DNA from 4 places in the Comamonas terrigena NBRC 13299 genome. Region 4 is predicted to be linked to each of the others. Evidence: riboswitches for the same ligand, from Rfam matches in the RefSeq annotation. Region 4 holds a riboswitch; each other region holds the start of a gene.
What was found. A riboswitch is a leader RNA that binds a small molecule or an ion and turns the genes downstream of it on or off. The one in region 4 is predicted to bind cobalamin.
Positions count from the first base shown of each region.

Region 1: linked by a shared signal. The riboswitch ahead of CT3_RS15105 (TonB-dependent receptor domain-containing protein) and the one ahead of cobW (cobalamin biosynthesis protein CobW) in region 4 are both predicted to bind cobalamin.
Region 2: linked by a shared signal. The riboswitch ahead of CT3_RS13210 (TonB-dependent receptor) and the one ahead of cobW (cobalamin biosynthesis protein CobW) in region 4 are both predicted to bind cobalamin.
Region 3: linked by a shared signal. The riboswitch ahead of CT3_RS16060 (TonB-dependent receptor domain-containing protein) and the one ahead of cobW (cobalamin biosynthesis protein CobW) in region 4 are both predicted to bind cobalamin.

Region 1 covers NZ_AP019749.1:3,294,997-3,300,874, reverse strand. Annotated here, with positions in the region: gene CT3_RS15125 (cyclic di-GMP phosphodiesterase) at 1-194, shown strand, start outside; gene CT3_RS15120 (sensor domain-containing protein) at 191-2,644, shown strand; gene CT3_RS15115 (cell division protein ZapA) at 2,945-3,421, opposite strand; gene CT3_RS15110 (hypothetical protein) at 3,418-3,633, opposite strand; cobalamin riboswitch at 3,760-3,999, shown strand; gene CT3_RS15105 (TonB-dependent receptor domain-containing protein) at 4,067-5,878, shown strand, end outside.
Region 2 covers NZ_AP019749.1:2,918,027-2,923,904, forward strand. Annotated here, with positions in the region: gene CT3_RS13210 (TonB-dependent receptor) at 1-1,904, opposite strand, end outside; cobalamin riboswitch at 2,108-2,362, opposite strand; gene zigA (zinc metallochaperone GTPase ZigA) at 2,537-3,727, opposite strand; gene CT3_RS13220 (Bug family tripartite tricarboxylate transporter substrate binding protein) at 4,108-5,082, opposite strand; gene CT3_RS13225 (mandelate racemase/muconate lactonizing enzyme family protein) at 5,119-5,878, opposite strand, start outside.
Region 3 covers NZ_AP019749.1:3,524,112-3,529,989, forward strand. Annotated here, with positions in the region: gene miaA (tRNA (adenosine(37)-N6)-dimethylallyltransferase MiaA) at 1-286, shown strand, start outside; gene CT3_RS16055 (ABC transporter ATP-binding protein) at 323-1,027, shown strand; gene CT3_RS16060 (TonB-dependent receptor domain-containing protein) at 1,066-2,967, opposite strand; cobalamin riboswitch at 3,055-3,282, opposite strand; gene CT3_RS16065 (ABC transporter permease) at 3,435-5,878, shown strand, end outside.
Region 4 covers NZ_AP019749.1:2,425,489-2,431,366, reverse strand. Annotated here, with positions in the region: gene CT3_RS10985 (ABC transporter ATP-binding protein) at 1-304, opposite strand, end outside; gene CT3_RS10980 (FecCD family ABC transporter permease) at 301-1,386, opposite strand; gene CT3_RS10975 (ABC transporter substrate-binding protein) at 1,472-2,479, opposite strand; cobalamin riboswitch at 2,614-2,840, opposite strand; gene CT3_RS10970 (GNAT family N-acetyltransferase) at 2,900-3,445, shown strand; cobalamin riboswitch at 3,483-3,702, shown strand; gene cobW (cobalamin biosynthesis protein CobW) at 4,156-5,238, shown strand; gene cobN (cobaltochelatase subunit CobN) at 5,238-5,878, shown strand, end outside.

The DNA.
Region 1 (5,878 bases), 870 kb from region 4:
ACAACCCGGATGTAGACCGGGCCAAGGCCGAGCCCGTGGAGCTGTCGGAGCTGCGCGGCGTGGTCATCAAGCGCAGCCTGCGCCCTGCGCAGCTGCCGCGCGAGGTGCTGGACTATCTGTCGCCGCGCCAGCGCGTCTGCTACTTCTTCGAGCGCGCCGTGCCGCTGATGTCTGCCGTGGGAGGGGAGGCATGAACCAGTCCACCCATTTGCAGGCATGGTGCCAGGCGTTTGAGTGGATGACGGAGGCGGTGTGGCTGGTGGATCCCCACAGCCTGACCGTGGCGTATTCCAATTCGGCGGCGCAGCGTCTGGTGGGCCTGACGGGCTCGCGGCTGCAAGGCTTCCACGTGCGCGATCTGGCGGCGGCGCCGCAGGACCTGTACCGCTGGAACGATGTCGCGGAAGTCAGCTGGGGGCAGGTGACCCACACCCAGGTGCTGCATGCCAGCGGCCGGGCCATCCCGGTGGAGCAGCGCATCCGTGAAGTCGAAGACCCCGAGGGCGGGAACTGGCTGCTGTGGACCTTGCTGGACCGCAGCGAGCAGGAGCACAACGAGCGCGAGCTGGAGAGCCTGCTGGCCGAGCTGCGCGCCACCCTGGACTCGGCCGCCGATGGTGTACTGGTGTGTTCGGCCGATGGCGCCATCCGCGCCTTCAACCAGAAGCTGGCCGATATCTGGGTCATGCCGGCTGCGCTGCTGCTGCAGCGCAATGATGCGGCCATCATGGCCTGGATGCGGGACCAGGTGCTGTCGCCTGCACAGTACGACCAGCAGCTGCAGGCACTGGGCCAGGACCCCCTGGTGCACACCGCCGATATCCTGAATCTGGCGGACCGGCGCGTGGTGGAACGCCGCTCGGTCCCGCTGCTGCGCCACGGCATGGCCGTGGGGCGTATTTTTTCGTTCCGCGACATCTCCAGGGAGATGGAAGTCCAAAGCGGCCTGCGGGTGGCCGCGCAGGTGTTCGAGAGCAGCCTGGACGCCATCTTCATTGCCGATGCGCAGGGTGCCGTCCTCCAGACCAATCCGGCCTGCGACGGTATGCTGGGTGCGGCCCTGTCCCCCGGTGCGCAGGCCAGCGCGCTGTTTGCGCAGACCGAGCCGGAATGGCTGGACGCGGTGGCGCAGGCGTGGAAAGAGGTCGGCCACTGGGAAGGCAACCGCCAGCTGCAGCGCGTGGACGGCAGCCATTGCGCCGTGCGCCTGTCCTGGGTGGTCTCGCGCGATGAGCGCGGGCAGGTGCAGCAAAGCGTGGGCTTCATCCGGGACCTGACCCAGCAGCAGGCGGCGCAGCAGAAGATCGAACAGCTGGCCTTCAGCGATGCGCTGACCGGCCTGCCCAACCGCCTGATGCTGGGCCAGCATGTGGAGCAGGCCATCACCCAGGATACGCAGGCCGAGTTCGCCATCCTGTTTCTGGATCTGGACCGCTTCAAGATCATCAACGACTCCCTGGGCCACCAGTTCGGCGACCGGGTGCTGCAGTTGGTGGCGCAGCGCCTGCAGTCCTGTCTGCGGCCGCTGGATGTGCTGTGCCGTCTGGGCGGAGACGAATTCGTTCTCTACCTGCACGCGTGCCAGAAGCAGCATTCCGAGCGGATTGCCCGGCGCATCCAGGATGCGATGCGCGAGCCGTTCGTGCTGGACGGCCTGGGCTTTTCGGTGCAATGCAGCATCGGCATGGCCCAGTACCCCGAGCACGGCCGCACGCTCAACGAGCTGATCAAGCAGGCCGACACCGCCATGTACCGGGTCAAGGCCAGCGGCAAGGGCAGCTTCGGCTTTTACGAGCCGGCCATGTCCAACGGGCTGCTGGGCCGGGTGCAGATGGAGCATGCGCTGCGGCAGGCGTTGGACCGTGACGCCTTGCGCGTGGTCTACCAGCCCCAGGTCGAAATGCACACCGGCAGCATTGTCGGCTGCGAGGCGCTGCTGCGCTGGACGGATGCACGCCTGGGCGTGGTCTCGCCCGGGGTGTTCATTCCGCTGGCCGAAGAGTCCGGCTACATCGTCAAGCTCGGCGCCTGGGTGCTGGAGCAGGCGGTCAAGGAAGCCATGCGCTGGGTCAAGCAGGGCCTGGGCGTGAAGGTGTCGGTCAACGTCTCGTCGCTGGAGCTGCACCAACCCGACTATGCGGCGCGCGTGGCCTCGCTGCTCAGTGCCTATGGCCTGCCGGCATGCTGGCTGGAGCTGGAGCTCACCGAGTCGGCCCTGCTGCAGAAGGAGCCGGTCATCGTGCACTGCATCGAACAGCTGGCGGACCTGGGTGTGCAGCTGGTGATCGACGACTTCGGTACCGGCTATTCCAACCTGGCCTACCTCAAGCGCATGCCGATTTCCAAGCTCAAGGTCGACCAGTCCTTTGTGCGCGGTCTGCCACAGGACATGAGCGACAAGGCCATTGTGGAGGCGGTCATCGGCCTGGGGCGCGCGCTCGATGTGGAGATCGTCGCCGAGGGCGTGGAGACCGCCGCGCAGCGTGAAACGCTGATGCGCATGGGTTGCGGCTTCTACCAGGGGTTTCTGTGTGCCCCAGGGGTCGAGGCGGCCACGTTCCAGGCCATGCTGCGCGCCCAGGCGGCAGGCCTGGAAGCAGGAAGTCTGGGGGGCGGAGTGCCGGGAGAAGACCGGCCGGTGTAGCGGCCTTGGCCGCCGGGATGAGGGTGGGGGGTGTCTGCAAAAACCACCGCGCCGTCATCCTGAACCGGGGGTTCAGGTGGGCGAGGGCAACCAGACGTTGGGTTCGTCTAACGCGAGACGATCACGCTTGCCTGGCAATGTACCAAGCCCGTGCTCAGGGAGCATTGGTTCAAGGCAATATAAAGCACGGCAGATTTGCAGACGCCTTCATTTTAGCGCGTGACCGGCGGCTTGTGGTGGACCGGATGGAGAAAAGGGGGATTTGCGCGGCAGCACCGTTTCGGCGTTGCCGCAAGGCCTCTACAGCAGCTTGCTGTCGACTTCCAGCGCGGTTTCCAGGCGTTCGATCAGCGCCTGCGCCTGCTGCAATTCGTGCTCGCGCAGTGCCAGCAGCTCTTGCAACTGCGCGGCCAGTGCCTGGGCTTCTTCCTGCGCCTGCTGCGCTTGCTGCAGGGCGTCTTCCTGCAGGGTGTCTTCCAGCGGGGCAGCAGGCAGTGGGTCGGCCGCAGGGGCGACGGGAGCCAGGCCGTTTTCCAGCGTCAGTTCCAGCTCCTGCTCGAGTTCCTGCACGCGGGTGTACAGCGATGCACTCTCGAACGCCAGATTCACGGCGGCCAGCACCCCCACGCGTTCGCGGGCGCGGACCTTGCCGGTGTTGCGGATGCGTTCCATGTCCGCATCCACCCGCTGCACGGCGGCCAGCAGCATGTCTTCCTGGCCCTCGGGGCAGGTCAACACATAGTCTTGCTGGAGGATGCGCGCTTCGATCTGGCTCATGGTGCCTCTTGGTTGGCGGGCAGGCGCTCAATCAGTGCGTCCACCCGTGCACGGGCCGCCTGCAGGCGCGAGCGCAGGGAATCGCGCTCCTGTGTGAGCGCGGCCACCTGCTCGGCCAGCAGGGCATTGGTGCGCTGAAGTTCGGCGTGGCGCAGCAGCAGGCGATCAACACGCTCTGCCAGCGGCTCGATCATGGAAGGCTGCGAGGTCATAGACATAGAGGGTAGCAATTGTAGGCGTGCCTAAATGTAAGCAGGTGAAATAAGGCCGAATCAGCCTGCATATGACGTTGGAAAACACCGGTGCACAGCAGTTTTTCTACGAACGGCACGACTGAAACTAAAATCGCTGCTGTTGGTGCTCGCAGCGCGGTTCACGCGCAGCAGTTCAACGGGAAGCAGGACGGCCTCGTTTTTTCAGAACCCGCCCAGCCTGCGCTGCCCCCGCAACGGTGAGTCCCTGGTGCATGCCATGCACCCCCGCCATCTGATACCGCCACTGGATGCCTTGAACAAGCGTCTGGGAAGGCGATGGTGTGGAGGACCAGCCCGGATACCGGCCAACACTGGTGTGCCCGCTCGAGCGGGCATGGTTTTGCCCATCACTGGCGGGGAGGCTGGTACGGGCGACTAGGTGTTTTTTCTCATGTTCTCGAATGTTTTGAAGGCCGGTGCCGTGGCGCCCGCCTTGCCGTGGTCTGCCGTGTCGGCGGCCGTGTTGTGCGCTGTGGCGGCAGCCGCCCAGGCCCAGGAGAGCCCCTCTGCACGCGCCACGCTGGAGGAGACCGTGGTGGCCGCCACGCGCAGCGAGCAGCGCCTGTCGGATGTGATTGCGGACATGACGGTCATCGACCGCGACCAGTTGGACCAGCAGGCCGGCCGGTCGCTGGAAGACGTGATGGCCAAGCTGCCCGGCGTGCAGATCACCCGCAACGGCGGCCCCGGCACCGAAACCGGTCTCTACCTGCGCGGCGCCAGCAAGCAGCACACGGCGGTCTATATCGACGGCATCCGTGTCGATGTGCAGAACGGCTCCGGCGGAGCGCAGTGGGAATCCCTTCCGGTGGACCTGATCGAGCGCATCGAAGTGCTGCGCGGCCCGGCGGGCGCGGTCTATGGCTCGGACGCGCTGGCGGGTGTGGTGCAGGTGTTCACCAAGCGCGGAACCGCCGGCGTGCAGCCCTTTGTGGGCGTGGGGGCCGGCGAGTACGGCAGCCGCAAGGCCGAGGCCGGCATCAGCGGCGCCCAGGGCATGGTGGATTACGCGCTGGGCCTGTCCTATGCCGAAAGCCATGGCTTCGATTCCAAGAACCGCGGCGTGCACAACGAAGACCGTGACGGCTACACACGCAAATCGGCCAACGCCCGCGTGGGGCTGCAACTGAATGCCGACCAGCGCCTGGAGCTGACGGCCCTGACCAGCCGCACCAATGCCGGGTATGACGCCAGCAAGTCGGTCAAGGACGACCGCGGCCTGCGCGCGCTGGATGCCTATGGCCTGAGCTGGACCGCCCAGTGGACGGAGCGCTTTCGCACGCGCCTGTCCGTCAGCGAATCCACCAACCGCTACGAGACCTCGGGCACCAGCACCTACGAAGCCGAAACCCGGCTGCGTACCATGCTGCTGCAGAACGAGTGGCTGCTGGGCCCCGGCACCTTGAGCCTGGCGCTGGAGCGGCGCGAAGACACGCTGGAGAACACCGGCCTGAAAAACACCAGCCACAAGGACCGCGACCAGACCGGCGTGGCCATCGGCTACGGCGCCAAATTCGGTGCCCACAGCGTGCAGCTGAATGCCCGCAGCGACGAGGACAGCGACTTCGGCCGCAAGAACACCGGCGGCATCGGCTACGCCTGGGCGTTTGCACCCCAGTGGCGCGCTACCGCCTCCACCTCGACCGGCTTTCGCGTGCCCAGCCTGTATCAGCGCTTTTCGGACTATGGCGATCCGGCACTGGCCCCCGAGGAAAGCCTGAACAAGGAAATTGGTCTGCGCTGGGCCGACCAGGGCAATCACCTGGGAGTGACGCTGTACCGCAACAAGCTGCAGAACCTGGTGTCCTATGAAAAAGGCCTGGGCAGCTGCGGCAAGACGTCCTGCTATGTGAACGTGGAGCGTGCGCAGTTGCAGGGCATCACCCTGACCGGGGCCTACCGCACCGGTCGACTGAAATGGTATGGCTCCGTGGATTTCCAGAACCCCACGAACGAGGCCACCGGCAAGCTGCTGGAACGCCGCTCGCGCCGGTTTGCCACCCTGGGAGTGGATGCCGCCGTGCACGGGTGGACACTGGGTGGGGAAATGCAGGCGGCCAGCCGCCGCTACAACGCCAAGGACGAGCAGGTCATGAGCCTGGGTGGCTACACCCTGTTCAACCTGTCGGCCTCCACGCAGGTGGCCAGGGACCTGACCCTGACCGCACGCATCGACAACCTGATGGACCGGGCCTATACCTTG
Region 2 (5,878 bases), 490 kb from region 4:
AGCAGCGCCGTGAGCTGCATGCTCCAGTCACCTGCATTGCGGTCCATGCCCTGGGCGTAGCGCATGCCGGCAGAGGCCTGGAAGCGGTACATGCGCTGCACGCGGTCGGTGTTGGCGGTGGCTGCCGCGCCCTTGTCGCGCATGTCGAAGTGGTAGTAGCCGCCTGCAAAGGCGCTGAGCGACTGGCCCGGCAGGCCCAGGGCCAGCACCTGCTTGAGGTCGACCTTGGTGGTCAGCTCCAGGCCGCGCGCCACGACTTCTGCGGCATTGTTGGCATAGTCCGAGGTGTTGGTGCTGGGGCCCCGGGACACGGTGGTGATGCGGTTGGAGATGACGTTCTGGAACAGCGCTGCATCCACCTTCCAGCCCGGCTGCGTGAAGGTGGTGCCCACTTCGATCTGGCGGCTGGTCTCGGGCTTCAGATTGGGGTTGCCGAAGGTGCGCCCGCCGCCCACGGCGGTGAAGTCGGCGGCCAGTTCGGTGGCGGTCGGCGCCCGGAAGCCGGTGGCGATGCCTGCGCGCAGGTTCCAGTCGTCGGTGGCCTTCCAGGTCGAACCCAGGGACCAGGTGTGCGTGTCGTACTTGCGCACATTGGACTGGGCAAACGCCAGGTTGGGCGTGGGGTCGAACCGGGTCTCGCCCCAGGTCTTGCGCAGGCCGCCGCGCAAGGTCAGGCGGTTGTCCAGCAGGGTGTGGGCGTCTTCCAGGTACAGCGCCTTGGTCTCTTCCGTCTGGTTGTTGTCGTACGGGGCCACCTGGCCCGACGGGCCGCCGGGCATGGCCACGCGGAAGCGGTCCGAGCGCAGATGGCTGCGTTCCCAGTCCACGCCCACCAGCAGGTCGTTGGCGGCAGACAGGCGAAAGCGCGGCTGCAGACGGATGCCGGTGGCATCCAGCTTGCGGTCGTTGTAGTCGCGCGCCGTGCCCGGCACCGGGTTGGTGCCGCTCTTGATGACGGGGGACGCCCAGTTGAATTCGTCCTCGTCCACGAAGTGGTAGACCTGCGCCAGCCAGCTGACCGACTGGTCGGCCAGTGCGCCGGTGTAGGTCAGGTCCAGCGAGCGGTTGTCGCGGTTGTCCTTGCTGTAGATGTTGGACCCGGATCCCCGGAAGCCCGCGTTGTAGATGCCGTCAGTGCGGGCCTGCAGCTCCACCCGGTTCAGGCTGTCGATCTGCAGCCCCAGGGCGGCCACCGCGCCACGGCGCTTCCAGCCGGTGTTCTGCATGACGGTGCCGCCGTCGCCGGACTTGTAGTCATCGCGGGCGCTGGTGTTCAGGCCCACATACCAGTCCAGCATGCCGCTGGCGCCTGCGGTCTGGGCCTGAGTGCTCCAGCCGCCCCAGGAGCTGCCGGTCACCGTGACGCGGTTCAGCGGGCCGCTGGCGCCGGTGCGCAGGATGATGTTGATCACCCCGCCCATGTTCTGGCTGCCGTACACCACCGAGGCGGGGCCGCGCACGATTTCGATGCGGTCCACATCCGTCAGGCTGAGCTTGGACAGATTGGCCGTGCCGGCGCGGCGGCCGTTGAGCAGCACCAGCACCTGGCCCTTGAAGTCGCGCCCCTGGCCGTCGGTGGCGGCGCCACGCAGGTTCAGCGATGTCTGGGCCGCGGTCCATTCGCTGAGAAAGCCCACCGCATGTTCGGCCAGCAGGTCGGTGACCGAGCGGGCCGACGAGCGTTCGATGTCCTGGCGGTCAATGACCTGGGTGGTGGCGGCAATGCGGGCGCGGTCCTCGGGCCGGGCCGTGGCGGTGACGAAGACATCGCCCAGGGCCGCAGCCGGGGCCGATGTCGATGCGGTGGCTGTGGCGGCAGAAGCAGCAGACGCCGCGGCGTTGTCGGCCACACCCTGGGCGTGGGCGCCCCACAGCGCGCAGCACAGGGCGGCGCCGGCGGTCACGGGCTTCAGGGCGGAAAGGGGAAAAGCGACAGGCCCGCAGAGGGGGCGCGGGGAAACACGGGAAGGGGTGCGCATGCGCGGCTCCAGATGGCCCTGCTCTCCCGCAAGGCCGATTCAAGAAAACATCCGCAGGCAGGCATGCGCAGGGGGGACAGCTCGGCGCACGAACCCATCCAACCTGGACTGCGCGCTCACCCGCGGCGTCCAACAAAAGTGACAAGGCCGGTATCCGGGCTCGCGAAATGCCGACACTCCGGGACATCCGTCCTGGAACTTTCGGCCCACTCCACGCCTTCCCACGCAGTGCGCAGTGGCTTCAGGTCTTACCTGGGTGCAGAGGGTGATTCGCTTACCGTTGCGGGGGCAGCGCAGGCATTGCACTCCATGGAGCGCACCTGCTTCCCGTTTAACTCCAGTGGCCGTCAGGCCAATGCAGCACCTCGTAACAAGCATTGAAATGTATCTCAATGCAGCGAGGAATTATCGTTCAGGACACATGTGCGCAACGGACACAACACGCCGGACACATCCGGAATGCATGCCCTTGCGGCCGAAGGAGCGCAGCGCTGCACAAAGGCTGCAAAAAGGCAGTACAAATGCTGAACCAAGGCTGCAGCCGGGCATGCACAGCGTCAGTCCCAGGCCGGAAACGGGTCATGAAAGCCAGTCCAGGCCTTGGGGGCCAGGGCCATTTCGTGGTCGGTCAGCAGGCAGGCATCCAGCCGCTGGCGCAGCGCCGCCTCGTCCATGCCGATGCCGATCAGCACCAGTTCCTGGCGGGCATCGCCCACGTGCTCGTCCCAGTGCTGGGTGATGGTGGCCAGCGCCTCGGGCTCGCGCGGCCACTGTTCCCGGGGCACGGCGGCCCACCAGCGCCCTGCCCGGCCATGGCGGCACACGGCCCCGGCCTGCGACCAGTTGCCCGCATAGAGGGGGCGGCTGGCCAGCCAGAAAAAACCTTTGGAGCGTATGACCCCGGGCCATTCGGACCCCACCAGGGCGTGAAAGCGCCTGGGATGAAACGGCCGGCGCGCGCGGTAGACAAAGCTGCCGATGCCGTATTCCTGGGTTTCCGGCGTGTGTTCGCCGCGCAGCTCTTTCAGCCAGCCCGGGGCCTTGGCCGCCTCGTCGAAGTTGAACAGCTTGGTGGACAGCACCGACGCCAGCGGCACCTTGCCGAAACTGGATTCCACGATGCGTGCACGCGGGTTCAGGGTCTTCAGGATGGCCATCAGCCGCTGGCGCTCTGCGCCGGTGATGAGGTCGGTCTTGTTGAGCACCAGCACATCGCAGAACTCGACCTGTTCCACCAGCAGGTCCACCACCTTGCGCTCGTCGCCTTCCCCCATTGACTCCCCGCGCCCCTGCAGGCTGTCCCGGGATTCGTAGTCCTTGAGGAAGTTGAAGCCGTCCACCACGGTGACCATGGTGTCCAGCATCGCAATATCCGACAGGCTGGCGCCCGCTTCGTCGGTGAAGGTAAAGGTCTCGGCCACCGGCAGCGGCTCGGAGATACCCGTGGATTCGATCACCAGGTAGTCAAAGCGCTTTTCCCGGGCCAGGCGGCGCACCTCCACCAGCAGGTCTTCGCGCAGGGTGCAGCAGATGCAGCCGTTGCTCATTTCGACCAGTTTTTCCTCGGTCCGGGACAGGTCGCTGCCGCCTTCGCGCACCAGCGCCGCGTCGATGTTGACCTCGGACATGTCGTTGACGATGACCGCCACGCGCAGGCCCTCGCGGTTGTGGAGGATGTGGTTGAGAAGCGTCGTCTTGCCTGCGCCCAGAAAGCCAGACAGGACGGTGACGGGGAGAAGCTTTGCCATCGCCGGTACCATGAACAAGATTTGATAATGATAACTCATTATCAAATATGGAGACAGGAAACGGCCGCGGACGCGTCACCCCACCCTGCTGTTGCCCAGCCCCTTGCTGGACAGCGCCCTCCGGGCCCCTATGCCTGCGAAGGCGCTTGGCTGCGCAGTGCACGACCCGGCACATAGCAAAGCCCCCGCTGCGCGTGCACAGCGGGGGCGTTTGGTATCAGTCGTTTCACGGGCTGCTGTGGTGTAGCGGTGCAAGCGACCGCTGTCTGCAATCTGCCCTCTGCATCCCGCACGGGGCTCCGCACATGCGGGGCGATCGGCATCGGGCCGCCGCTCCCCCAAACCGTAAAGGCCTGGGCGGCGACCGCCCTGCCCTGGGTTCAGGCGTCTACCCGGATCCCGCGCGACTGGATGAGGTTGGCCCACTTGGCACGCTCATCCCGCATAAAGGCCTCAAAGCGCTGCGGCGTTCCGCCGCCGTCCTCGGCCCCGAACTCTTCCAGCTTGCTCACCACATCCGCCATGGCCAGGATGCGGTTGACGTCGGCATTGATGCGTGCCACCACTTCCGCAGGCATCCTGGCCGGGCCGACCAGGCCGAACCAGATGCTGGCATTGAAGCCGGGGTAGCCCTGCTCGGCCACCGTGGGTACATCCGGGAAGGCTTTCACGCGTTTGGTGCCGGTCTGCGCCAGCGCACGCACCTTGCCGCCCTTGATGAAAGGTGACGCCGTGGTCATGCCTTCGAACGCATAGTCGATCTGCCCGCCCAGCAAGTCCGTCATCACATTCGATGCGCCCTTGTAGGGGATGTGCAGGGCCGACACCCCGGCCGTCTGCTCGAACAGTGCCAGCGCCAGGTGCTGGGCCGACCCCGTTCCGGAAGAGCCGAAGCTGACTTCGCCGGACTTCTTCTTCAAGGCCGCCAGCAGCCCCTGCATGGAGGTGGACGATTTGGGGCTGGCCACCAGCACTTGCGGGGTCTGCCCCACCAGCGCAATCGCCGCAAAGTCCCGCTCGGGGGAGAAGCCGAGCTTGGGGTTCAGCGCAGGGGCAATGCCCAGGGCATTGATGTGGCCCATCATCAGGGTGTTCCCGTCGGCCGGGGCCTTGGCGACTTCGGCCGCCGCAATCAGGCCGGCCGCGCCGGGCTTGTTTTCCACGATGACGGGGATGCCCCACAGCGTGTTGAGCTTGTTGGCGATGATGCGCGCCAGGATGTCGGTGCCGCCACCGGCCGAGAAGCCGACCAGAATCTTGACCGGCCCCGCCGGGGGCTTGCCTTGGGCGAAGCCGGGCTGGGCACAGAGTGCGCCGGCGGCGGCAACCGTGGACAGAAATTGTCTGCGTTGCATGGTGTGTCTCCTTTTTTTTATATGGGCCGAGGGGTCTTACGCCACCTTGCTCCAGCGGCCGAACTTCGCAACCTGCGCCTCGTCGAAGTTGAAGCCGAGGCCGGGCGTCTGGTGCAGAACGACACGGCCCTTTTCCTGCGACAGCTGGCGGTCCAGCAGGCGGCGGAAGTTCAGGACCTGGTCATCCCAGAAGAATTCGACGTAGCGCGCGTTCGGCGTGGCGGCCACCAGCGGTGCGTGCACGTCGTGGAACCAGTGCGGGCACATCTGGATGCCGTAGCCGGCGGCCATGGCGGCAATGCGCTTCCATTCGGTGATGCCGCCGCACACCGCCGCATCCGTCTGCAAGATGGAGGCGGCCCCCATGTCCAGCAGGTGCTTGTGGTACCAGCGGCCATAGCCGATTTCCGCCGTGGCCACGGGGATGCGGGTAAGCTTGGCCAGGCGGGCGTGGCTTTCCACGTCGTCGGGGCTGAACGGCTCTTCGATGAAGTAGGGGTCGTACTGCTCCATGCGGCGCAGGTACTGCATGGCCTGCACGGTATCGACCCAGCCGTTGTTGCAATCCAGCATCAGCTCCACGTCGGGGCCAATGGCTTCGCGGGCGGCCTTCACGCGCGACTCTTCGCCCTGGGGCGACCAGCGACCGGTCTTCATCTTGACGGCCTGGAAGCCCAGCTCGACATAGCTGGCCATTTCCTCGCCCAGGTGCTCCGCCGTCTTGCCTTCCACGTAGTAGCCGCCGCTGGCGTAGGCGGCCACGGTGTCCAGCTCCACCGCGCCGAGGTATTTGTGA
Region 3 (5,878 bases), 1.1 Mb from region 4:
GCGCGCCCGTCCCGATCTGCACCTGGACCTGCCCAGCATGCGCTGCGTGGGCTACCGCCAGGTGTGGGAAGAACTGGAATGGCAGGAGCGCCGCGACAAGCCCGCGCTGAACATGCACCTGGTGCGTGAAAAAGGCATTGCCGCCACGCGCCAGCTGGCCAAGCGCCAGATCACCTGGCTGCGCAGCATGCCCCAGCGCCACCCGATCGACTGCCAGGCCCCCGACGCCATCGTGCAGCTGGTGCAGGCTGCCTGGGGCGTGGTGCAGGCCAGCCTGCCCAGGTAAGCCGCTTCTCCCCCCACCCCGTATCCCCTCTTCGCCATGTCCTTGCCAGCTGCCAGCACACCGCCCGCCAACGTTCAGGTCGTGGACCTGGCCAAACGCTATGGCACAGGGGCCGATGCGGCCACGGTGTTCGAGCAGGTCAACCTGGAGGTGGCGGCGGGCGAGTTTGTCGCCATCGTCGGTGATTCGGGCGTGGGCAAGTCCACGCTGCTCAACTGCCTGGCCGGGCTGGACCGCTGGGACCAGGGCCAGGTGCTGCACCAGGGGCAGGACATCGGCAGGCTGGACGAAGCCGGTCTGGCCGTCTGGCGCCGTGCCCATGTGGGTTTTGTGTTCCAGGCCTTTCACGTGCTGCCGCATCTGAGCGTGGCGCAGAACGTGGCCCTGCCGCTGATGCTGCTGGCGCGTGGCACCCCCGCCGAGCAGGATGCCCGCGTGCAGGCCATGCTGGCGGCCGTGGGCCTGGGCGATAGGGGGCAGCGCCTGCCCCAGCAGCTCAGCGGCGGCCAGCTGCAGCGAGTGGCCATTGCTCGCGCCCTGGTACACCGCCCGGCCCTGCTGCTGGCCGACGAGCCCACCGGCAATCTGGACCCGGACACGGCCGCCCGCACCATGGACCTGCTGGTGGCCCAGACCCGCGAAGCCGGCGCCAGCCTGGTGCTGGTCACCCATTCCCCGGACGCTGCGGCCCGCGCCGACCGGGTGCTGCGGCTGACGGCCCGGGGCATTGCGGCGGCCTGAACAGCGCCGCACAGCGGGGCCGTGCTAGCGGCGTGGCCTCAGCGCGGCGTCCACTTCAAGGTGACAAAGCCGGCACGGCCACGCTGGTTGTAGCCGTAGGCGGTTTCATAGACCTTGTCGGTCAGATTGGCCACACGGGCCTGCACCGCCCAATCCTTGGCGAACTGGTATTCGGCGTGCAGGTCCATGGTGGTGTAGCCACCCAGGTCCACGGTGCCCTGCTTGTCGGTGCGCTTGCCGGCATACAGCGCGCTGGTGCCGAACTTCCAGGCGCCGATGCGCTTGTCCACCGACAGCGTGGCCTGGTGCTCGGGCAAACGGTCCGTCAGGCGCTGGCCCTTGCCATCGACCGCATCCAGGTGCTCGTAGCGTGCCGACAGATCCCAGCCCTGCCACTGGGTGCTGTAGCCCAGCGACCAGCCCTTCAGGCGTGCGCTGTCGATATTGAAGGGGAACCACATGCCGGTGCCGTCGTCGGCCCAGGAGATCAGGTTCTTGACCTTGTTGTCGAAGCCCGTCAGCTTGAACTCGTGGCCGCCCACGCTCCAGTCCAGCCCGATTTCGTTGCCCTTGGAGCTTTCGGGCTGCAGGTTGGGGTTGCCGGACATGGGGTAGTACAGGTCGTTGAAGGTGGGCGCCTTCATGCTGCTGGCCCGTGCCACGCGCGCACGCAGACCGGACAGGACTTCGTAGCCGTAGCCAATGCCCCAGGTGTTGTAGCCGCCGAACTGGGAGTTGTCGTCGCGGCGCAGGTTGAGCTGCCAGGAATGCGCAGCGTGGCTGCCGTTCAGGCCGGCATAGGCGGCATTGGTCGAACGGTCCTTGTGGTCGTAGCGCTCGGACGAGGCAATCTGCTGCTCCAGACGCTCCAGGCCGGCCACCACCACGCCCACCGGGGTCTTGATCTCGTTGCCCCATTTGTATTCGGTCTGCTCGGTCTGGAACAGGTCCTGGTAACGGTCGGTGCGACCCTCCAGGCGGTGGTGGGAACGCTGCTTGTCATTGGAACGCGACACGCTCAGGGTGCTGTTCCAGTTGGCAGAGAGCCTGCCCGACAGCTTGAGCTGGCTGGTGGCGGCACGGAATTCGTTGTACGAACCGTTCACCAGCGGCATGCTCCAGTCGGGCATGAAGATGTAGTCCTGGTCAAATTCGGAATAGCTGTCCGCCCGCATCAGATTGGCATCCAGGCGCCAGTCGGCATTGAAGGCATAACCCAGCGCCGCCGTGACCGAGGTCTGGTTGAACTTGTCGGCATCGGAACGGAATTCGGCGCTCTTGCGGTTGGTGGCCGAGAAGCCGGGATCGATGACGCGCGCCATGTTCAGGCTGTAGTTCCAGCCGGACTGCTCGCCCGCAAAACCGCCATCGGCCTTCTTGTAGCCCGCGCGGCCCCAGGTGAGCGCGGCATGGGGCACGAATGCCTGCTTCACGCCCTTGCCCTGCTTGGTGAAGATCTGGATCACCCCGCCAATGGCATCGCTGCCATACAGTGCCGATGCCGGGCCGTGCACCACCTCGATGCGCTCGATGGCTTCCAGCGGCAGCGACTCCAGCGTGGGCGTGCCCAGGGTGGCCGAACCGAAGCGCACCCCGTCCACCAGCAGGACCACCTGCTTGCTGCCACGGATGTAGACGCTTTGCGTGTTGCCGCGGCCACCGTTGCTGGACATCTGCACGCCGGCAAAGCGCTGCAGCACTTCGGCCAGCGAGCGGCCTGCCGAGTTGCTGATCTGCGCTTCGGTGATCACGCGCACATCGGCCAGGGTTTCGTCCAGCGGCGTTTCAGAGCGGGTGGCGGTCACCACCGTGGTGGACAGGGGCACGCTCTGCGCCGCAGCATGCTGGGCCAGGCAGGCTGCGGCCAGGGCCACGGCCGCCAGAGGAAAGCGCACGGAAGCGCGCTGGCCTTCCGCAGGGGATGGTTGGAAATTTCGCATGGATGCACACATGGTTGGCACCGGCGTCCCCGCCCGTGCTTCACACAACCAGCAACCCGGGTCTGCATGCACAGCGGCACGCCAGCGGATGCTGGACCTGTTTTGGCCGGTATCCAGACTGGCGCACGGCTTGCCAAGCCTTCCCAGAGCGCATGGCTCCAGTGGCAAGAGATGGCAAGCGGGTCCTGCGGGACCTGTGCGCTCACTGTTGCGGGGGCAGTACATGCTGTGCCAGCGCGGGCGCCGGCGTCCATGTTTCCCGTTTAACCGCAGCGCCAGAACAGCGCTGCAAGCACCAAAACCCCGCATTGTAGGCAGCAGGCTGACACGGGGCTTGTAGGATGGCGAATGCCCTGCCCATGGATCCCTGGGCCGCGCAGGCGTGCCCACCCGCCCTGGGGCGGTGCACACCGCTGTTTTGCCCTGGAACCTCCGTGCCCGCCTCACCCTCTCTCACCGCTTCTCCGCTGCCGCGCCTGCTGGCCAGTTTTTCGCTGCAGGAGTACCGGCGCCAGCCCTGGCGCAGCCTGACTGCCCTGCTGGCCATTGCGCTGGGCGTGGCCCTGGGTTTTGCGGTGCATGTGATCAACCAGTCGGCGCTGGATGAGTTTTCCCGCGCGGTGCGCAGCGTCAACGGCCAGCCGGATCTGGAATTCCGAGGCATGCGCGCCAGCCTGCCCCAGGCCATTTACCCACTGATTGCGCTGCGGCCCGAGGTGCAGCATGCCGCGCCGTGGATCGAGGGCACGGTGCAGATCGACAGCCCGCCCTCCACGGGCGGTGCGGCCGGCCAGGCGCCGCACGCCCCCCCGGAACCGCTGTCGCTGCACCTGCTAGGCGGCGACGCATTGCAGTCGGCCCCGCTGGCCCCTGCGCTGCAGCCCCGGCTGTTTGCCGGCCAGGACCGGTTGCAGCTGTTCGCGCCCGACGCAGTGTTTCTGAACCCGGCGGCACTGCAGGCCCTGGGCCTGGACGAAGCCAGCGCCCCCGGCGCCCTGCTGCCGGTGCGCGTGCACACCCATGCCGTGACGCTGCGCGTGGCCGGCACGGTGGCAGCCGGCGGCGCCCCGCTGGCGGTGATGGACATTGGCGCCGCCCAGGACCTGCTGGGCCAGGACGGCCAGATCCAGCGCGTGGATGTGCTGCTGCGCAGCGGCACCGACCGCAGCGCCTTCACCGCCACGCTGCGTGCCCTGCCCGGCTGGCCAGCCCAGGTGCTGGTGCAGCAGCCGGGCGGTGAACAGCAGCGTGCGGCCGAGATGTCGCGCGCCTACCGCGTCAACCTGACCGTGCTGGCCCTGGTGGCGCTGTTCACCGGGGCGTTTCTGGTGTTTTCGGTGCTGGCGCTGAGCGTGGCGCGGCGCGCACCGCAGCTGGCGCTGCTGGCGGTGCTGGGGCTCACGCCCGCACAGCGCATGCGCCTGGTGCTGTGGGAAGCCGCCCTGCTGGGCGTTGCCGGCAGCGCGGCCGGCATTGCGCTGGGCACCGGACTGGCCTGGCTGGCCCTGCGTATGCTGGGCGGGGACCTGGGCGGCGGCTACTTTGCCGGCGGCCAGCCCCCGCTGCTGTGGAGCGCGCCGGCCGCCGCCACCTTCTTTGCCCTGGGCCTGGCCGCCACCGTGGCCGGCGCCTGGTGGCCGGCACGCACCGCGCGGGCGCTGCCGCCCGCCGCCACGCTCAAAGGGCTGGGGGACGTGGTCCAGGCGCCTGCGCGCGCCTGGACCGGCCTGGCCCTGGTGGCCGCCAGTGCGCTGCTGGCCAGCGTGCCGCCCATTGGCGGCATTCCCCTGGCCGCCTATGGGGCCGTAGGGCTGATGCTGCTGGGCGGCATGGCGCTGCTGCCCTGGCTGCTGGAGCGCGTGCTAGGCGGCCTGCAGCGGCTGTGGCCGGCCACGCTGCGCCAGCCGCTGTCCATGCTGGCGCTGGAACGTGCCCGCCGCATGCGGGCCAGCGCCAGTGTGGCCGTGGGCGGCGTGGTGGCCAGCCTGAGCCTGGCCGTGGCGCTGACGGTGATGGTCACCAGCTTTCGCGGCAGCATGCTGGACTGGCTGGACGCCGTGCTGCCCTCGCCGCTCTACCTGCGTGCGGCCGGCGGCTCGTCCAAATCCGACGCGGCGCTGCTGCCACCCACGCTGCTGCAGGCCGTACGCGACCTGCCCGGGGTGGAACGCGCCCAGCCGATGCGGGCCACCAGCCTGTGGCTGGACCCGCAGCGCCCGGCCATCAGCCTGCTGCTGCGCCCGCTGCACGGCCCGCAGGCCCAGCAACTGCCGTGGGTGGGGGCAGCGCCTGCGCAGCCGGTTCCGGCCGGCATGGTTGCCATCTATGTGAGCGAAGCCGTGGCCACACTGTATGGCGTGCAGGCCGGCCAGCCCTGGCCGCTGCTGGACCGTGCGTTCAGCACCGGGCTGGCCGACGGCAGTGCTGCCGGGGCAGACAGCCCGGCTACCGCCCCCATGGCCGGCGCAGCGGAAACGCACTTTTTCATTGCCGGCATCTGGCGCGACTACATCCGCCAGTTCGGCGCGGTGGCCATGGACTGGGGCGACTACCAGCAGCTGACGGGCGATGCCCGCATGTCCGAGCTGTCGCTGTGGCCTGCTGCGGGCGAAGACCAGGCCACGCTGCAGCCGCGCATCGAAGCCGCTTTGGCCCGGCTGTCCGGCGGACAGGCACCGCCGCTGGAGTTCACCAGCAGTGCCGCACTGCGCCAGCGCTCGCTGGAGATTTTTGACCGCAGCTTTGCCGTCACCTACTGGCTGCAGGCAGTGGCGATCGGCATCGGGCTGTTCGGCATTGCCGCAAGCTTCAGCGCCCAGGTGCTGGCACGGCGCAAGGAGTTTGGGCTGCTGACCCACCTGGGGCTGACGCGCCGGCAGATCCTCACGGTGGTGGCCGGCGAGGGGGCGGC
Region 4 (5,878 bases):
CACTCTGCGCCACCAGGGCCAGCTGGCGGGCAATGCTGCGGCGTGGCAGGCGGTGCAGTGCCTGGTCCCCCAGCAGCACGTCGCCGGTTTGCGGGCGCAGCATGCCGGACAGCAGGCGCAGCAGGCTGGACTTGCCCGAGCCGTTGGGGCCGATCAGGCCCAGCATTTCTCCGCTGCGCACCTGCAGCGAGACGTTCTGCACGATGGGCGTGCCCTGTACCTGCCAGCCGAGCTGGCGTGCCTGCAGTGCCACCGCAGGCGGTGTGGAGGGCGTGGTTGCCGTGGGCATGGAGGATGTGTTCATGCCCGGCGCCCCTGGGCCTTGAGCAGGATGAGCGCAAACACGGGTGCGCCCACCAGGGCGGTGATGACGCCGATGGGCAGGACCTGGCCGGCGATCAGCGTGCGCGAGACGACATCGGCCGCAATCAGGAACACCGCGCCAATCAGTGCGCTGGCGGGAATCAGGCGGCGGTGGCGGACGCCGACCAGCAGCCGCGCGGCATGTGGGATCACCAGCCCGACAAAGCCGATGGCGCCGACGATGGAGACCATCACCGCTGTCATCAGCGCGGCCGCCAGCAGCAAGGTCAGCTGCACCCGGCGCACCGGAATGCCCAGTGCGGCGGCGGATTCGCTGCCGAAGGTGAAGGCGTCCAGCGAGCGGGCATGCAGCAGGCACAGCAGGGTGCCGATGCCGGCGACCGTGGCGGTCAGCAGCGTATCCGGCCAGCGCACGCCGCTGAGGCTGCCCAGCAGCCAGAACATGATGCCGCGCGCCTGTTCGGCGCTGCCGGACTTGGTGATGACCAGCGAGGTCAGGGCGTTGAAGAGCTGCGATCCGGCAATGCCGGCCAGCACGATCTGTCCGCTGTTGCGCAAGCCGCCATTGCCGGCGGCGTGGGCCAGCAGGGCGACCAGGGCAAAGGCGCACACCGCGCCGAAGAAGGCGCCGGTGGTCATCGAGATGGCGCCGGCGCCCAGGCCGGCCACGGTGACCAGCACCGCCCCGGTGGAGGCGCCTGCCGAGATGCCCAGCAGATACGGCTCTGCCAGCGCATTGCGCAGCAGCGACTGGAGGATCACGCCGGAGATGGCCAGGCCCGCGCCGCAGCTGGCGGCCACCAGTGCCCGCGGCAGCCGGTAGTTCCAGACGATGCCCTGGGTGATGGGGTCGACAGCGGACAGCGGCTGGCCCAGCAGCTGGTGGGCCAGCACCTGAAAGACGGTGTGTGCGGAGATGTCGGTCTCGCCGATGGCGATGCCCAGCACGACCGCGATCAGCAGGAGGGCGGCGGCGGCCGCCGCCACCCAGGCCGTGCGCAGCAGCCGGCCGCCAGCGGTGCCGGCGGTGTCTGCGCGAGGGAGTGCAGTCTCTGCTTGCATGGAAATAAGAGGGCTGCCGTGCAGGGCGGCACGGCAGGGGGCTTTCTTCTTGCTGTTCTTGTGGTGCTTGTTGCGCTTGCAGTTCTTACTTGGCTGCGCCTTGCAGGCGGAGCACGGCCTCGGCAATCTGCTCCATGCCGTCGACCTGGCGGATCGAGCCTTGCAAGGCATCCGCATCGACGATGACGATGCGCTGGTGCTTGACGGCATCCATGTGCTGGGTGACCGGGTCCTTCTTCAGGAATTCCAGCTTCTTCTGGTAGTCATCGGCAGGGAAGCGGCGGCGGTCCATGCGGGCAATGATCAGAATCGAGGGGTTGGCCTTGGCAATGGTTTCCCAGCCCACGGTGGGCCATTCTTCGGTGGAGCCGACGACGTTGCGCAGGCCCATGGACTGCATCATGTAACCGGCCACACCGTTCTTGCCGGCCATATAGGGGTCGGCCGCCAGATCGGAGCTGGAGAACCACAGCGCCGCCGACAGGTCTTGCAGCTTGGAGGCCTTGACCTTGGCGATGGCCTGGGCCTGGCGTGTGCCGAGGTCCTTGACCAGGCTGTCGCCGCGCGCCTGCACATCAAAGATCTGGGCCAGCTGGTGAATGCTCTTGTAGAGGGACTTCACGTCGTAGCCGGCCGTGCGTGTGCCGTCCGACCCCACCAGGTTGTTCTTGCCCTCGCAGTCGGTGGGCATGGCGTAGGTGGCGATGCGCAGGTCGTGGAATTGCTCGCGGGTGCCGACCACGCCGTCCTTGCCGACCATCCATTCGAACTGGGACACGACCAGCGCCGGGCGCTTGCCGATCACCGACTCGAAGCTGGGAATGTTGTCGGACAGGCGCGGCGCCTTGTCGTTGACGGCCTTGAACTGCGGCAGCACCGGGTTGAACCACAGCGCCGTGCCGGCCACCTTGTCGCCCAGGCCCAGCGCATACAGCATCTCGGTGCCGCCCTGGCCGATGGTGACGGCCGAAGCAGGGGCCTTGTCGAAAGTGACGGTGTGGCCGCAGTTCTGCACCTGCAAGGGATAGTCCGTGGCGTGGGCGGTGAAGGTGGTGGCCAGCAGGGCGGTGCAGGCAAGGCTTCGGATCAGCATCAGGCTCGTCTTTCCAGGTTGGGCAGGGACCACTGGAAGACAAGGCACAACCCACGCTGTGCGTGCGGGCCGCAGGGGCGCCGGAACGACAGAGTCACGAGAAATGGCTCACTTCCCGGACACCCCGCCGGCAATGAATGGTTGGTGCTTTGGCAGGTCTCCTGACTGGCAGATCAGCGCCTCGCGACCACCTTCCCAAACTGGCGTTCAGTGGTGTGTCGGTCGCGGGCTCATTGCCTACAGTTGCGGGGGCAGTTCCATTTGGCAGGCAGCGCCAGGGGCGCGGTCTGCACTGGATTCCCTCATGCGGCCAGCGTATGCCGGCGCATGTCCTTGCGGAACCAAAGTTCGGGTAATGTAGCTGATTTTGTAGCGGCGGCCCCCACGGCAGCCTGTGCGCATGGCGGTTTCGAGGCTGGCATGACCCTGTCTTTGTCCCTGTCCCATCTGATTTCCATCCAGCCGGTCGAGCGCCTGCAGGAGGTGGATGGTTTTCTGCGCGACGCACGCGTGCAGATGTTCGGTGCGCGCGTGTCTGCCCAGGACACGCCTGCGGACCTGCTGCATTTCGAGCAGGTGTACCGGGGCGGCGGCGGGCGGATGTGGACGGCCCACGATGCGCAGCGGGGTGTGGTGGGCAGCATTGCCTACCGTCCGTACGACGGCCGGTTTGCGCAGCTGGATTTCGGGCCGCTGGCCGTGGTGGAAGTGGTGCGCCTGTTTGTGGCGCCGGTGTGGCGGCGACAGGGGCTGGCGCAGGCATTGTTTGCCACGCTGCAGGCCCATGCCCGGGCCCACGGGGTGGAGGTGCTGTACCTGCACACCCACCCGTTTTTGCCGGGGGCGCTGGAGTTCTGGAAACGCAACGGGTTTGCGGTGCTGCAGCGCGAGGCCGAGCCGGTCTGGCAGACCATCCACATGCAATGCCTGCTGCCGCCTGCGCTGCCCACTGCCGCGCCCACTTAGCTGTCCCCGTTGCGCGAAGGGTGTGCTGCCGCTCCTATAATTTGCGCTTTGAACAGGAGCCCGGCATGGCGCATGCCCATGCCGGGTGAAACGGGAAGTCCGGTGACCTTCGCCTTCGGGTGGGAAGCATTCCGGCGCAGCCCCCGCTGCTGTAAGCCTGACCGCCACACGTTGATGCCACTGGGTACGTTACCTGGGAAGGCCGTGTGTGCGGTATGACGGCGAGCCAGAATACCGACCTGTTCGATTGCAGTGGTATGCCACGGGGTGTGGGCTGTTTGCTGATCGGCCCTTTCCACCGCTTTGGCGGTGCGACCCGGGTCTGTCGCACGCATCGCTTCCCCACCGCATGCTTTTTGTCGCGTGGCGGCTCGGGGAGAGCATGGTTCAACCGTTCACACATCGGCATGCCCGGCGCATGCCTGTCCCAACGTCCGTGCAGGGCGTGCGCATGGCTGCGCGCTGCACTGCGGATGTCTCCATGGCACGGCCTGCCGGGCAGGACCGGCGCATGCACTCCCTGACCTGTGGCGCGCAGCGGTTGTTCGGCCGAGGCCGTGAGCGCCATGGCGGCCAAGCGGTCGCGGGCCCTGCCGCTGCACAGCCCTCACATCGCCCACGCCGCGCACACCGCGCCGGCACCCTCTTCACTGGCAGCGGGCGCTGAGGCCGCAGCTTTCTTTTTCTTCGGAGCACAGGAGTTTCTGACCATGAGTACGCACCACAAGATCCCCGCCACCATCGTTACCGGCTTTCTGGGCAGCGGAAAGACCACGCTGCTGCGCCACATTCTGCAGAACGCCAATGGCCGGCGCATTGCGGTGATCGTCAACGAGTTCGGCGAACTGGGGATCGACGGCGAGATCCTGCGTGGCTGCGGCATCGGCTGTGAAGACGAAACCAATCCGCAAAGCGGTCAGCTCTACGAGCTGGCCAACGGCTGCATGTGCTGCACCGTGCAGGAAGAGTTCTACCCGGTCATGCGCCAGCTGATTGCGCGGCGCGACGATATCGACCACATCCTGATCGAAACCAGTGGCCTGGCCCTGCCCAAGCCCTTGGTGCAGGCATTCAACTGGCCCGAAATCAAGAACGCCTGCACGGTGGACGCCGTGATCACGGTGGTGGATGTGCCGGCGACGGCCGCCGGCCAGTTTGCGGCCAACCCGGCGGCCGTGGATGCCCAGCGCAAGCAGGATCCGAATCTGGACCATGAATCCCCGCTGCACGAGCTGTTTGAAGACCAGCTGATCTCCGCCGACCTGGTGGTGCTGAGCAAGCTGGACCTTGCCAGCGCGCAGGACCGCGCCAAGGTGGAGGCCATCGTGCGGGAAGAGGTGCCGGCCCAGGTGAAGATCGTGGCGGCCGAGCATGGCCAGATCGACCTGGGGGTGGTGCTGGGCCTGTCCAGCGCCTCGGAAGAGAGCATCCATGAGCGGGTGGGCCACCACGAGCATGGCGAAGGCGAGGAACACCACCACGACGCGCACGACCACGATGCCTTCGATTCCGTGGTGATCGAGCTGCCCGAGGTGGATCGGGATGCCCTGCTGGCGTGCCTGGCCGACATCGTGGCCGAGAACACGGTCTACCGCGTCAAGGGCTTTGTGTCCCTGGAAGGCAAGCCCATGCGCCTGGTGGTGCATGGCGTGGGCAAGCGTTTTGACAGCTATTTCGACCGCCGCTGGCGCGACGACGAGGCGCGCAAGACCCATCTGGTCTTCATCGGCCACGATCTGGAAGAGGACCCCATCCGTGCCGCGTTGAACGGTCTGACCGCCGGAGCGCTCTGATGCATTTGCTTGCCGTCCAGCCCGGGGGCTTTGTCGATGACGAAGCCTTTGTCTCCAGCCTGGGCCAGTCGCCGGCCGATGTGGTGGTGCTCAGTGCAGCCGACACCACGCTGGCCTTGCTGGCCGAGGCCTATGCCCAGCTGCAGGCCAGCGCCGCGCAGCAGGGCCTGGGGCCGGGGAGGGACGGCGAGCGTCTGCCGACGGTGCGGCTGGCCAATCTGATGCATCTGCGCCAGCCGGCCTCGGTGGACCTGTACGTCGACGAGGTGCTGCAGCATGCCCGGGTGATTGTGGTCGACCACCTGGGCGGCGAGAGCTACTGGCCCTATGGCACGGAGCGCATCCGCGAGGTGTGCCGCCAGAACGGCATTGTGCTGGTGATGTTTTCCGGGGATACGACGGAAGACCTGAACCTGCTGCAAAAGAGCACGGCCTCCGTGGAGCAATGCCGCAGCATCTGGCGCTATCTGCGCGAAGGCGGGGTGGCCAATGCCCGCGAGATGTTCCGCTATCTGTGGCACAGCTTTCTGCAAGGGGCGCAGCCGGCGCTGGCGCCGCGCCCGCTGCCGTCCGCAGCGGTGTACCATCCCGCGCACGATGCGGCGACGGCCGCGCACTGGCTGGAGCCCGGGCCTTGGCA